Psychroserpens ponticola: one gene and its partner. The protein of the gene in region 1 interacts with the protein of each later gene in a pairwise test. Links are inferred from orthologs where the notes say so. Each region holds a gene or a part of one and is shown in the gene's direction. Other genes may lie near its edges.

Region 1 (7,803 bases):
TAGAGCAGGTGTTTACAAGTACCAAATCAGCGTCTTCTAGGTTTTGTGTGGTGTTAAATCCCTGTTCAGACAATATTGAAGCTACTATTTCACTATCGCTAAAATTCATGGCACAGCCATAACTTTCAATAAAAAGTTTACGACTATTTTCTTGTTTAGCTTCGAGAAAAAGGGATTCTCCTTGCTTGTTTTCGTCAATTGTTTTTTTCATAGGTGATTTTAGCTCCAGCAAACTTCCAATTATAATAATGATGCTGATTCAATAAGCATGCAAAGATACGATATTTTTGAAAAATATGACAAAGTGGCAGTGCTATAATTTTCTAAATAAGAATAATTACATTTGAGGAACGAATCAATCTATTACAAATGGCATTTCAAAATATTCAAAATAAAATTAAAAGTTCTCAAAAATTAGATTTTGGGAATATACTTGACCTTTCTATTAAACTATTTAAAGAGGTTTGGTTAAAAGGAGTTTTAATGATTTTAATTACGATGGTTTTTGGAGGTGTTATCGCTATTTTATTTGTGTCTATTGGTCTAATTCCAAACCCTTATGATGTTGCAGGAAGTGAAGCGTTAAATTTAACAACCTATTATGCTAAAAGTGCATTTAATAATTTACCTCAAACAATTGTCGTTAGTCCTGTGGTTTTTGGAATGTTAGCTGGTTTTTATAGAATTTGTAAGCAAGTTGATTTAAAGGAGTCTCAAGACGATGATATATTTTATTTTTTTAAAGGTGATAATGTTAGAAAGGTATTAATGCTTGGTCTCATATACTCAATAATTGCTACTGTTGCACAAGCGTTATTTTTATTACCTTATATATATGTCTTCATTCCTTTATCATTTTTTGCGGTTGTTTTTGCTCATAATCCAGAATTGAGTGAAACAGAAATTGTTAAACTAAGCTTTAGTTTAGGGAATAAGAAATGGTTTTTAACCTTCGGATTAATGTTTATTACTGGGATTTTAGGCATGCTTGGTATTATCGCTTGTGGAATAGGCGTTATATTCACTATTTCAATAGTTTACCTACCAGTCTATTTTATATATCGTGAAGTTGTAGGTTTTGAAGATCATGATGAAATCAAATACATTGGCAGTGAATAAGGAATTTAACGCAACCATTTGTTTGTTTGTACATCTAAATAAAAATTGATGTTATGAAATTATCTAAAATTAGTATGGCTTTAATCTGTTTCCCGTTATTATTGATGAATACGCAATGTGATGAAGATGATGACTTTCAAGTTCGTAATTGTGGTCAAACAGTCATTATTGATAATGCGTTTTATGAATCTGCAATTTCAGGAGATTATGCATTAGTTGGTTTTGAAATTATTGAAGATTGCTTAACCATTGAAGTTTCAGCAAGTGGATGTGATGGCGAGTCATGGAGTATGGTTTTAGTTGACTCAGGAGCTGTTGCTGAATCATCACCAGAACAGCGTTATTTAAAGTTTGTATTTACAAATGAGGAAGCATGTTTGGCAGTGTTTAGTCAGAGTCGTGTATTTGATCTTTCAGGATTAAGAGTTGATGGCTCAAATGAAATAGTTTTGAATATTGAAGGTGTTCCAGATCCTATTAATTATTTATATCCATAAATTAAAATGAGGTCATACATTATATATGTATTAAATTTTACACTTTTTTTAAGTGAATTTTCATAGATAAACACACACTTTTTTAAGATTAAATACCATCGAAATTTTTAAAAATTAGGATGATAAATTTTTTTTGACATACATTTGTAGCCTGAAAAAATCAAATATGCCGAAGAATTTAGTCATTGTAGAGTCACCAGCAAAAGCCAAAACCATAGAAAAATTTCTTGGAAAAGATTTTAAAGTAGAATCTAGTTTTGGACATATTGCAGACTTACCTTCAAAAGAATTAGGAGTAGATGTAGATGGAGATTTTGATCCTAAATATCAAGTTTCAAAAGACAAGAAAGATGTCGTTAAAAAATTAAAGGAGCTCGCTAAAAAAGCTGAAATGGTTTGGTTAGCAAGTGATGAGGATCGTGAAGGAGAGGCTATTGCGTGGCACTTAGCTGAAACTTTAAAATTAGATAAATCAAAGACGAAACGTATTGTTTTTCATGAGATTACAAAATCTGCCATTCAAAATGCAATCGAAAACCCAAGAGGTATAGATTATGATTTGGTAGATGCGCAACAAGCAAGACGTGTTTTAGATCGTATAGTTGGTTACGAATTATCTCCAGTATTATGGAGAAAAGTAAAAGGCGGATTATCTGCAGGACGTGTGCAATCGGTTTCAGTACGTTTAATTGTAGAACGTGAACGTGAAATTATTGATTTTACTGCTGAAGCGTCTTATCGTATTGATGCTGAGTTTTCAAATGAAGATGGACAAACATTTAAAGCAAAACTTCCAAAGAATTTTTCTTCAAAAAAAGAAGCCTATGCCTTTTTAGAATCTAATGCAAATGCAGATTTTAAAGTAGCAGATTTACAAAAAAAACCAGCAAAGAAATCACCAGCAGCACCATTTACAACGTCTACCTTACAACAAGAAGCATCCAGAAAGTTAGGATTTTCAGTTAGTAGAACAATGCAAAATGCACAACGTTTATATGAAGCTGGTTTGATTACTTATATGAGAACTGATAGTGTTAATTTATCTAATGAAGCTCAAAAAGGAGCAAAAGCAGAAATTGAAGATGCTTATGGTTCTAAGTTTAGTAAATCAAGACAATATAAAGGAAAATCAAAAGGAGCTCAAGAAGCTCACGAAGCGATTAGACCAACAGATTTTAAAAAACATTCCGTAGATATTGAGCGTGATCAAGCACGATTATATGATTTAATTTGGAAACGTGCTATTGCCTCTCAAATGAGTGATGCAGAGTTAGAACGTACCAATGTGAAAATTAATGCGTCAACTCATAAAGAAACATTTACTGCTAATGGTGAGGTGATTACTTTTGAAGGGTTTTTAAAAGTATATCTTGAAGGTACAGATGATGAAGATACTGAGCAAGAAGGAATGTTGCCTGCAATGAAAGTCAATGAAACACTATTAAATAGTTATATCACTGCAACTGAGCGTTTTTCTCGTCCACCATATCGTTACACTGAAGCATCTCTAGTTAAAAAATTAGAAGAATTAGGTATTGGTCGTCCGTCAACATATGCACCAACAATTTCTACGATACAGAATAGAAATTATGTAGAAAAAGGATCTAATGAAGGTGTAGAAAGAGATTATACACAACTCCTACTTCAAAGCGGAAGTGTAAAAGATAATTCACTTACAGAAAAAGTAAATAGTGATAAAGGAAAATTGGTGCCAACAGATATTGGAATGATAGTTACCGATTTTCTTGTCAATCATTTTGGAGGTATCTTAGATTATAATTTTACAGCAAAAGTAGAGGCGGATTTTGATGAAATTGCTGAAGGAAAAGAAGATTGGAAAAAAATGATGAAAGATTTCTATAAAGACTTTCATCCAAAAGTAGAAGATGTTGCTGCAAATGCAGATCGCGAATCTGGTGAACGTGTTCTTGGAAAAGATCCTAAAACAGGTAAGCAAGTTAGTGTGCGTTTAGGTAAATTCGGGCCAATGGTTCAAATAGGTACAGTTGATGATGAAGAGAAACCTCAATTTGCAAGCTTATCTCCAGATCAACAATTAACTACGATTACTTATGAAGAAGCAATGGAGCTATTTAAGTTGCCAAAGCAATTAGGAACTTATGAAGATGAACCTGTTGAGGTTAATAATGGTCGTTTTGGTCCTTATGTGAAATTTGGAAAGCAATTCGTTTCACTTCCAAAAGGTACAAATCCAATGGATGTAGAGATGGATATGGCTATTGAATTGATTAAAGAAAAGCAAAAAGCTGATGCTCCTATATATATGTATCAAGATTTACCTGTTCAAAAAGGAAAAGGACGTTTTGGGCCATTTATAAAATGGAACAGTATGTTTATCAATGTCAACAAAAAATACGATTGGGATAATTTATCTGATACTGATATTGTAACTTTGATTGAAGAAAAAATTCAGAAAGAAATTGATAAAGTCATTCACAATTGGGAAGAAGAAGGGATTCGAGTTGAAAAGGCACGATGGGGAAGACATAATATTATTAAAGGAAAAATAAAAGTAGAGCTTCCAAAAACAGTTGATGTTTCAGAAATGACTTTAGAGCAAGCTAAAGCTGAAATAGAAAAGAAGGCTCCTAAGAAAAAAGCGCCTAAGAAAAAAACTGCAACAAAAAAGAAGACTACTAAAAAGAAAACAGCTACTAAAAAGTAATATAAATGAATTTTAATTTTTTGTCTCCTGTAACAGATTCAGTATTAGCTCATAATGAACTTTTATCTGAGCAAGCGCTAGGTAAAAAAATTAAAATACATTCTACCCAAAACGGAATCCCGAATCTAGAAGGAGTTCGGTTAGTAATCATTGGTGTAAAAGAAAACCGTAACGATGTTAATTATATGGGAGAAGAGCTAAACTTTGATACCATTCGTACATCGTTATATTCTCTATTTCCTGGAAACTGGCATACAAATATTGCCGATTTAGGTGATATTCCTGCAGGATCAACGATTGAAGATACTTACTATGCTGTACGTACAATTATTTCTGTTTTAATTGAAAAAAAGATCATTCCAATAATAATAGGCGGAAGTCAAGATTTAACTTATGCTAATTATCGTGCATATGATACTATGGCTCCTATGGTTAATATTGTGAATGTAGATAGTAATTTTGATTTAGGAGATGCCTCTGTCGAAATGAAGAACAATAGTTTCTTTGGTAAAATCATTTTAGAACAACCTTATAATTTATTCAATTACTCAGTTGTAGGTTATCAAACCTATTTCAATTCTCAGGAAGAGATAGATTTAATGGATAAACTCTATTTTGAAGCTTACAGATTAGGAGAAGTAACTCATAATATTAATGTGGTAGAACCTGTAATGCGTGATGCTCATATTGTAACAATGGATTTGAAATCTGTTCGTGCTGCAGAAGTAGGAGCAAAACAAAAGTATTCACCGAATGGTTTTAATGGAAAAGAGATTTGTGCTATTTCACGTTATGCTGGTATTAGTAATAAGGTGTCCTCTTTTGGTATTTATGAATTCAAATCTACTACAGAACTAGATGCGACTCCAATGCTAATATCTCAAATGATATGGTATTTCATCGAAGGTGTTAACTGTAGAATAAATGATGATGGTTTTGAGGATGAAAATAACTATCAAAAATACAATGTACTTATTGAAGATGAAGAGCTTATATTCTATAAAAGTATAAAAACTGGACGATGGTGGATAGAAATACCTTTTTTGCCAAATGTTAATAATAAATTAAAAAAGCATACGTTATTACCTTGCACGCACGAAGATTATCTAGAAGCGAGTCAAGGTAAAATACCAGAAAGATGGTATAAAGCGTATAAAAAGAACAGTTTTTAGTATATTTAGCTTTTAAAATTTCAACGCTTTTTTAATCGATGAAATGTTAATTTTGTAGGATGAAATGCAAAAAAACTGTAAAAAAAATTGTTTTTTACAAAATATATAAATATGTTTACTGCCTTAAAAAAAATAAACACATTTTTAAGACATATAATTACAACTAAATAATTTAACCTCGAGTTTCTATGAATATTAAGAAGTTTGTTTTATTGACTGCTGTTTTAGCTTTATTAGTCAGTTGTGGCTCTGGTGACAGAGGAGAACTGATAGGAGTTAAAGGAAAGAAATGGCATCCTGAAAAACCTTATGGTATGGCACTTGTTCCTGGTGGAGCATTTATTATGGGAAAATCAGATGATGACCTTGCTGGTGTTCAAGATGCACCAACACGAACTGTTACAGTTAGAGCGTTCTATATGGACGAAACTGAAATTACTAACAGCGAATATCGTGAATTTGTATATTGGGTTAGAGATTCAATATTAAAGACTAAACTAGCAATTTTAGCTGATGAAATTGGCGAAACTCCAGGTACTGGAGGAATTGGAGAGTTTGCATTTAATGATGCCGATCCAGAAAACATGTCTGTGTACGAGAAATACATGTATGATAACTATAGTGGATTAGGACCAACTGGTTATGAAGGCCGTAAACTTAATCGCGATGCTGAATTGATTTTCGATACCAACGACTATCCAGATGAGTATTATGCTGAAGTTATGGATACGATGTATATACCTATTGAGGAATCATATAATGGGCAACGTACTTGGGATGTGAAGAAATTTAAGTTCCAGTATAAATATATGGATATCCAAAAAGCTGCCAAAGATCGTAACTTATCACGTAAAGATGTTATAATTACTGAAGAAGTTGAAGTGTATCCAGACACAACTGCTTGGATTCGAGATTTTTCATATTCTTATAATGAGCCAATGCATAATGATTATTTCTGGCATGACGCTTATGGTGATTATCCTGTAGTAGGAGTGTCTTGGAAACAAGCTACAGCTTTCTGTCAATGGAGAACATTAAAGAAAAATACATATCAAAAAAGTAAAGGGAAGCCATTTGTAAATACGTTTAGATTACCTTCAGAAGCAGAGTGGGAATACGCTGCGAGAGGTGGTCTTCAAGGAGCGACTTATCCTTGGGGTGGACCTTATGCTAAAAATGATAGAGGTTGCTTTATGGCGAACTTTAAACCATTAAGAGGTGATTATGCAGCAGATCAAGCACTTTATACTGTTGAAGCTGATGCGTATGAGCCAAATGACTTCGACCTTTATAATATGGCAGGAAATGTTTCAGAATGGGTTCAAGGATCTTATGATCCTGCTTCATACGAGTATTCTGCATCATTTAATCCAAATGTAAATGATCCAGATAACGAACGTAAAGTTGTTCGTGGAGGATCTTGGAAAGATGTTGCATACTTCTTACAAGTAAGTTCTAGAGATTACGAATATGCAGATTCTGCAAGAAGCTACATTGGATTTAGAACAGTTCAGGATTATATGGGAACTGAAGTAACATTAAATGCAGCAACTAACTAATAATTAACTAAACTAAATATATTAATCTACCTTAAGTAATTAACTTAGGCTTAAAACTAAAAACAAATTATGGCACAAAAGAAATTATCAACAATGAATATGGTCTACGGACTTGGAGCAGCAATTGTAATTGTAGGAGCTTTATTCAAAATACAACACTGGCCTTATGGATCTTTAATCTTAACTATAGGTATGATTGTTGAAGCATTAGTATTTACTTTATCTGCTTTCGAAAAGCAAGGTGGTGAATTAGATTGGTCTTTAGTGTATCCAGAATTAGCTGGTGGTCAATCATTAGGTGGTAAAAAGAAAAAAGAAGAGCCTAAAGATGCTGAAGGATTACTGTCTAAAAAATTAGATAACCTTTTAAAAGAAGCTAAAATTGATGGTGAATTAATGGCAAGCTTAGGGTCAAGTATCAAAAATTTCGAAGGCGCTGCAAAAGGAATCAGTCCAACTGTTGATTCTATGAATGCTCAAAAGAAATATAGCGAAGAAATGTCTTTAGCTGCTGCTCAAATGGAATCATTAAATAGCCTTTATAAAGTACAAATGGAAAGCGCTAATCGTCAAGCTACTATTAATGAAGAAGCTGTTGAAAACGCAACTAAATTAAAAGAACAAATGCAATCATTAGCATCTAACTTGTCATCTTTAAATGGTGTTTATGGTGGAATGCTTACTGCAATGAATAAAAGCTAATTAGTTTTTAAACTAGAATTAATAATAACTATTAACAAACTAAAAAACTAATTTAAAATGGCAGGAGG
Region 2 (7,658 bases), 1.9 Mb from region 1 along the record:
CAAAGCTCCTTTATCCTTAAGATTTAATTGCGCAAATTCACAAATGACTTTATAAAACTGTAACGGATTATCATCTTCAACAAATAAAGCTAAATGCGGCTCGTTGTCCAGAACATTAGGCTTGATTTCTTCTTTTTCTAAATTGCGAACGTAAGGTGGATTAGATACAATGATGTCAAATTTATGAGATACTGAAATCAGTTTAGCATGACTTGGATTTAAAATATCATCATGAATAAAGCCGACTACTACTTTATTCAATTCTGAATTCTGCTCAGCAATGCTTAAAGCTTCTTTAGAAACATCTAGAGCTGAAACATTTGCTTTAGCTAAGTTTTTAGCTAATGAAATAGCAATACAACCTGTTCCAGTTCCGATATCAAGGATATTTAAAGACTTTTCTACAGTGTTCGAAGTGACATCTTCCAAAATAAAAGTTACTAATTCTTCGGTTTCTGGTCTCGGAATTAAAGTATGCTTATTGACTTTAAAGGACAACCCATAAAATTCGGTTTCACCTATAACATATTGTATGGGTTTATGGTTCTTTAAATCTGATAACGCATTTAAAAACAATATGCCTTGTTTAGCTGTTATGTTATATTCAGGATTTAAGACCAATTGAATTCGTTTTGATTCTAAGTAGTGTTCCATTAAAATACCAAAGAATGAATTGACTTCATCTTTACCATATAATGCATCTAATTCCGTGTGATAATTGTTTAGAATATCTTTTAAAACCAAATCTTAAGTTTAAAATAGGTCTCGACTGCGCTTGACCTGACAGTTAATTAAAAATTATAAATTTTTCATCATCCAAACACCACATGAATAATGACCTGTATTTCCTAAAGGCTCTTCTCTATGCTCAAATCCGTAGTCTTCATAAATATGAATCGCAGCTTTTAATTGTAAAGCCGATTCGAGATAACAGGTTTCAAATTCGAAGTCTTTTGCAGCTTTCAAACAGGCTTCAAACATCTTTCTACCAAAGCCTTTTCCGCGTACTTTTGGCGAAAAATACATCTTTTGTAACTCGCAAACATTTCCATCAAAATTTTTCAATTGTTTTATTCCAGCTCCTCCAAAAACTTCAGTGCTACTGGCAACAACATAATACACTTCTTTATCACCTTGATAAGATTCGTACATTAAAGGTGTTTCGGCATCTTCATAAGCTGTGCCTTTTAATGGAATTTTAAATTCTGGAAAACAACCTTTTATAACAGCTTCAATTTGCGGGTTGTCTTCTGGACGGATTTCTCGTATAACAATAGTATCTTTGCTCACTTTAATAATCTATTTTTGCGCTGTGAAGATAGTACAAATCTAAAAACACTAATATGAAGAAACTTATAATCTTATCAACATTAGTCTTCACTTTTATATCCTGTTCGGTTAAAGAAAAGCCTAAATTTTTACGTGTTGAAAATATTAAAGTTTTAGAATCCACAAGCAAAACGATTACTTTAACTGCTGATGCTTTATTTATGAATCCAAATGATATTGGAGGCGAATTAAAAACTGACGGAATAAAAGTAATTGTAAATGGTAATGAAATGGCTTCAGTATCTACAGAATCTTTTAAAGTTCCAGCAAAAAAAGAATTTTCAATTCCGCTTAGAGCTGATGTTCCAACAGATAGTTTGTTTAGTGATAAAAATTTAAGTGGTTTACTAGGAAGTTTATTCAACAAAAAAATGAAAGTGCAATATAAAGGAGATATAAAATATAAAGTTTTAGGCTTTTCGCATACCTATACGGTTGACGAAACTGAAGATGTTAAAATAAAATTCTAATTGACCACTCACGAAACATATATTAAACGCTGTATAGACATCGCAAAACAAGGTTTAGGCATAACAGCTCCTAATCCGATGGTTGGCAGCATAATTGTTTATGATGGCAAAATTATTGGCGAAGGTTCCACAAGTGCTTATGGTGGCAATCATGCAGAAGTGAATGCCATCAATTCGGTTAAAGACAAAGAGATACTCAAACAAGCGACCTTATATGTGACGCTTGAACCTTGTTCGCATATTGGAAAAACGCCTCCATGTTCAGATTTGATTATTAAGCATCAAATTCCAAATGTCGTGATTGGTTGTGTCGATGACAATCCGCAAGTCGCTGGAAAAGGCATCGCAAAACTTAAAGCATCTGGTTGCCATGTTACAGTAGGAATTTTAGAAGTAGAATGCAAATCACATCACAAGCGGTTTTTTACATTTCACAATAAAAAACGACCTTATATTATTTTGAAATGGGCAGAAACGAGTGATGGTTTTATTGCTCCAGCAACAAAAGACAAAAAAGAACCGGTTTGGATTACCAATACCTACTCAAAACAATTGGTCCATAAATGGCGAGCTGAAGAACAAGCTATTTTAGTTGGAACCCATACTGCTTTAGAAGATAATCCGAGTTTAACAGTAAGAAATTGGACAGGAAATAACCCGATTAGAATTGTAATTGACAAAAACAATACACTTCCTAAAGATTTTTCAGTCTTTAATACAGAAGCTGAGACCATCATCATTTCTAAAAAAGAAGTAGATTTCAACAAACCCTTAGGACATGAAATTTGCACATTTTTATATTCAAAAAATATCAATTCAGTCATTATTGAAGGTGGAGCACAGACACTTCAAACCTTTATAGATGAAAACCTTTGGGATGAAGCTCGAGTTTTTAAAGGGACTTCCATTTTTAAAGCTGGAACAAAAGCACCTCAATTTTCGGGAGAATTAATTTCTGAAGATCATATTTTAGATGATTCATTGAAGCATTATATAAATCTCACTTCTAATAGTCATCTCGAGCGCAATCGAGAGATCTTAATCTGACAATAATAATTAGGTCTCGACTGCGCTCGACCTGACAGAATTTAAAAATGAAAATTAAAACAATCATATTCGACTTTGGAGATGTGTTCATCAATTTAGATAAAGAAGGTGCAATGCAAAATGCACTCACATTATTTCAATTAAACGAACTACCTGAAGATCTTATAGCAATTAATACCTTATACGAACAAGGTTTAATCTCTTCAGATGAATTTATAGAATTCTATACTGATAATTTTCCTAAGCTTTCAAAGAAAGACATTTTAGATGCATGGAATTTCATCCTAAAAGATTTCCCTGAAGAACGCTTAACATTCCTTAAAAACTTAAAAAAAGAACAGAAACACAAACTTATTTTGTTAAGTAATACTAACGAAATTCATATTAATTGGATTAAAGAACATGTTTCGTTTTATGAGGAATTCAAAGCTTGTTTTGATCAATTCTATTTATCTCATGACATAAATTTAAGAAAACCTAACCAAGATATTTATCAGTTTGTTTTAAATCAAAATAAACTAAAAGCAGATGAATGCTTGTTTATCGACGACACAAAAGACAATACTGATGCTGCTGCTGCTTTAGGAATTCATATTTGGAATATTGATGAAACTAAAGAAAATGTTATAGATTTATTCTCCATTAAAGAAGACTTGTTTTGATATATCTACTTTTAAGCATAACTGCTTCTACCCTTTTATTTATCATTTTTAAACTCTTAGATAGATTCAACATCAATACATTTCAGGCGATTGTTGTGAATTATTTCACTGCTTGCCTATTTGGAATCTGGAGTTATGATGAACCTTTAAACGTAAAAAGCATTTTAGAATCGCAATGGTTATTTGGTGCAATTGGTCTCGCCTTTTTATTTATTGCAGTCTTTAATGTCATGGCGCTAACGGCTCAACGCAACGGGATTTCAGTGGTATCTGTAGCTTCAAAAATGAGTGTCATTATACCAGTGATTTTTGGAGTTTATGCCTATAATGAAGGAGTTGGGTTTCAAAAAATTATTGGAATAATTTTCGCACTAATTGCTGTATATCTCACTTCTGTTAGACCCAAAACTACAAGCAATTTTGCAAAAGGTTTACTGCTACCAATATTATTGTTTTTTGGCTCAGGAGTTATTGACACCTCAATAAAGTATCTTGAAACCACCTATGTTTCAGAAAATGGAATCCCTATTTTTTCAGCAACCATATTCGCTTTTGCTTTTATTATTGGATCATTTATCCTTATATATAAATACATTAAGAAACCTGGACAAATTCAATTAAGAACCATTATTGCAGGTAGTATTTTAGGAATTGTGAATTACTTTTCTATTTATTATTTATTAAAAGCTCTCAATCACGAAAGCCTAGAAAGCTCTACAATATTCACAGTGAACAATGTAGCTATTGTAATGGTATCAACACTCTTAGGGCTTATGGTTTTTAGAGAAACTATATCAAAAACAAATTGGTTTGGAATCATATTGGCTCTAATTTCAATTGTATTAGTAACTTTGTCTTAATGACCGAAAAAGATATTTACAAAACAATTACCAAAGCATCACCTGAAGTACTTTTCAAAGATAAGAATAGTAAATTTTTTGGTTATGCGTTTCCTGTAACTACTGAAGAAGACGTTAAATCACACTTAGAAACACTAAAAAAAGAACATCATCAAGCTAGACATTGGTGTTATGCCTATCAAATCGGAAAATCAAAAAAAGACTACACGTATAGAGCTAATGATGATGGTGAACCTAATAATAGTGCAGGAATGCCAATTTATGGACAAATACAATCGTTTGAAGTTACAAATGTTCTTATTGTTGTGGTAAGATATTTTGGTGGTGTAAAATTAGGTGTTAGCGGACTTATAAACGCATACAGAACTAGCGCACAAATGGCTTTAGAAGCCTCAAAAATAATTTCAAAAACAATTAACTTTGAATATGCAATTACTTTTGATTACAAAAACATGAATAAAGTGATGCGTATAGTAAAAGAAAAAAATCTAAATGTCATAAATCAAACTTTAGAATTAAGTTGTGAACTAATCATTTCTGTAAGGTTAAAAGAAGCAACTTCCATATTTGAAATATTTGACAGACTTTATGAAATTGAAATCAAAACTTTAAACGATTAAATTAGCAGTTGGTCTAAAATATAGTCTGGACATCTTGTAGGTCGATTCTTATTAATATCCATAAATACTAAAACAGAATTTCCAGTTGTTAAAACTTCGTCTTTTTCATTTAGAATTTCATAATCAAATTCAATTTTAGCCGTTGGTTTTTTTACGAGTTTAGTTTTCACTTTAATGAGATCATCATAACACGCTGACTTTTTGTATTTTATAGACAAACTAACAACTGGCAACATAATTCCATCTTCTTCCATTTGTTTATAAGAAAACCCCATTTTACGCAACCACTCTGTTCTGCCTATTTCAAAATATTGCGCATAATTACCATGATAAACAACTCCCATTTGATCAGTTTCGCCATAACGGACTCTAAATTGTATTTCATCGGGTTTAGTTAAATTGGACATCGTTATTGATATTTTTTTTGTAAATTCGAATCGATTTAAACATGAGGAAAAAATTCTAGAAAATCAACACATTTTGATTTTTTTATTAAATAATTTGTTCACATATTTGCCATGTAAAAATCAACACAGAGAAACTCGAATTTCTCTTTTTTTTGCTAACTAACTAACAACACAAAAATTACACTTAGAGAATGGATGTAACTGCGCAATCGGTTTGGACTAACTGTCTGTCTTTTATAAAAGACAATATTCAACCTCAAGCCTATAAAACATGGTTTGAGCCTATAGTAGCAGTTAAACTTTCTGATAATGCTTTGAACATTCAAGTACCAAGTAAATTTTTCTACGAGTGGCTTGAAGAACATTATGTAAAAATTCTTAAAGTAGCTTTAACTAAAGAATTAGGAGAAACAGCAAAATTAGTTTATGTTATCAAAATGGAAAATACGTATGGTAACAAACAACCATTTACGGAAAAGATTCCAAGTTCAAATCGTGGAGCTATGAAATCTCAAGATGTTGATGTTCCACTTAATAATAAAAATCCTGAACTCAAAAATCCATTTATAATTCCTGGAATTAGAAACGTTAAGATCGAATCTCAACTCAATCCGAATTATAGTTTTGAAAATTTCCTAGAAGGAGATTCTAACAGATTAGCAAGAAACGCTGGTTTAGCTGTTGCTAACAAACCTGGTGGCACTTCATTTAATCCGTTATTGATTTTTGGTGGTGTTGGTTTAGGAAAAACACATTTAGCACATGCTATTGGTGTTGACATTAAAGATAAGTATCCTGAAAAAACAGTCCTTTATATTTCTGCTGAAAAATTCACACAGCAATATATTGATTCTGTAAAAAAGAATAATAGGAATGATTTTATACACTTCTATCAAATTATAGATGTCTTAATTATTGATGATGTTCAGTTTCTTTCTGGAAAATCTGGAACCCAAGATGTATTCTTCCATATTTTCAACCATTTACATCAAAACGGAAAACAGGTCATATTAACGAGTGACAAAGCTCCAGTTGACATGCAAGATATTGAGCAACGCTTATTATCTCGTTTTAAATGGGGACTTTCTGCAGAATTACAAAGCCCTGACTTTGAAACTAGAGTTTCAATTTTAAAAAACAAATTATATCGTGATGGTGTTGAAATGCCTGATGATATTATCGAGTATGTTGCAAAGCATATAAAAACAAATGTTCGTGAACTTGAAGGCGCTATCATTTCATTAATCGCACAATCATCATTCAACAAAAAGGAAATCACTGTTAATCTTGCTAAAGAGATTGTTGAAAAATTCGTTAAAAACACTAAACGAGAAGTTTCTATCGATTACATCCAAAAAGTCGTGTCAGATTATTTCCAAATGGATGTTAGCACTTTACAATCTAAAACAAGAAAACGTCATATTGTTCAAGCAAGACAGCTAGCAATGTTTTTTGCTAAAAAATACACAAAAGCTTCATTAGCAAGTATAGGTTCTCAAATTGGTAAGCGAGATCATGCTACAGTTCTTCATGCATGTAAAACTGTAGACAACTTATCATCTACCGACAAACAATTTAGAAAGTATGTAGAAGATCTTTCTAAAAAACTTTCTTTATAAATTCTCTTATGACTAGTATTTTAATGGTTTGTTTAGGCAATATTTGTCGTTCACCATTAGCTCATGGTATATTAGAATCAAAATTACCTTCTGATCAATTTTATATAGATTCTGCTGGAACTGCAAACTATCATGTTGGAGATTCTCCAGATCATCGTTCAATAGCAGTTGCAAAATCTAATGGAATTGACATTTCAAACCAACGTGGCAGACAATTCAAAGTGTCAGATTTTGATACATTTGATTACATTTTCACTATGGACGATTCCAATTACCAAAACATAATTGCATTAGCGAGAGGCGCTAATGATATCGCTAAAGTAAAATGCATTCTGGAACTAGAAGACACAATTCAACTTACTCATGTACCTGATCCTTACTATGGAGATATTTCAGATTTTCAAAATGTTTTTCAATTACTCGAAAAAGTTTGTAACACATTATCAAACAAGCTACAAAACATTACCTTATAGGAATTTTCTTTAATCATTCATTTGTTTTTTTGTATTTTTAGCAAAAAGAGTCCTAAAAAATTACAAAGCTATGAAAAAAATTACCCTATACTTTATGTGTATGATGTGCGCATATGGTTTTTCTCAAAACATTGAATTAGAATTATTTGCATCTGGATTTTCAGACCCAAT

What was found.
Region 2: the proteins of topA (region 1) and MUN68_RS10670 interact in binary tests that used the Escherichia coli proteins (3 or more experiments, as listed by UniProt). The link is inferred for Psychroserpens ponticola from one-to-one orthologs.

The regions. Positions count from the first base shown.
Region 1 is NZ_CP116221.1:472,162-479,964, forward strand. Bases 1,399-4,542 are described here. They hold topA (type I DNA topoisomerase), read left to right. Parts: upstream 1,399-1,782; coding sequence 1,783-4,302; downstream 4,303-4,542. Other genes in these bases: MUN68_RS01990 (hypothetical protein), read left to right, coding at 1,399-1,616; MUN68_RS02000 (formimidoylglutamase), read left to right, coding at 4,308-4,542. Outside these bases: tRNA (N6-isopentenyl adenosine(37)-C2)-methylthiotransferase MiaB, read right to left, coding at 1-211; MUN68_RS01985 (hypothetical protein), read left to right, coding at 370-1,119; more of MUN68_RS01990, read left to right, coding at 1,173-1,398; more of MUN68_RS02000, read left to right, coding at 4,543-5,474; porK (type IX secretion system lipoprotein PorK/GldK), read left to right, coding at 5,669-7,033; porL (type IX secretion system motor protein PorL/GldL), read left to right, coding at 7,103-7,735; porM (type IX secretion system motor protein PorM/GldM), read left to right, coding at 7,793-7,803. UniProt on the Escherichia coli protein: Releases the supercoiling and torsional tension of DNA, which is introduced during the DNA replication and transcription, by transiently cleaving and rejoining one strand of the DNA duplex.
Region 2 is NZ_CP116221.1:2,375,166-2,382,823, forward strand. The notes cover bases 3,179-6,177. They hold MUN68_RS10670 (IMPACT family protein), read left to right. Parts: upstream 3,179-4,367; coding sequence 4,368-4,988; downstream 4,989-6,177. Other genes in these bases: MUN68_RS10660 (HAD family hydrolase), read left to right, coding at 3,179-3,508; MUN68_RS10665 (DMT family transporter), read left to right, coding at 3,505-4,368; MUN68_RS10675 (acyl-CoA thioesterase), read right to left, coding at 4,985-5,395; dnaA (chromosomal replication initiator protein DnaA), read left to right, coding at 5,587-6,177. Outside these bases: prmC (peptide chain release factor N(5)-glutamine methyltransferase), read right to left, coding at 1-744; MUN68_RS10645 (GNAT family N-acetyltransferase), read right to left, coding at 799-1,290; MUN68_RS10650 (LEA type 2 family protein), read left to right, coding at 1,344-1,799; bifunctional diaminohydroxyphosphoribosylaminopyrimidine deaminase/5-amino-6-(5-phosphoribosylamino)uracil reductase RibD, read left to right, coding at 1,800-2,846; more of MUN68_RS10660, read left to right, coding at 2,894-3,178; more of dnaA, read left to right, coding at 6,178-7,014; MUN68_RS10685 (low molecular weight protein-tyrosine-phosphatase), read left to right, coding at 7,023-7,487; MUN68_RS10690 (PQQ-dependent sugar dehydrogenase), read left to right, coding at 7,558-7,658.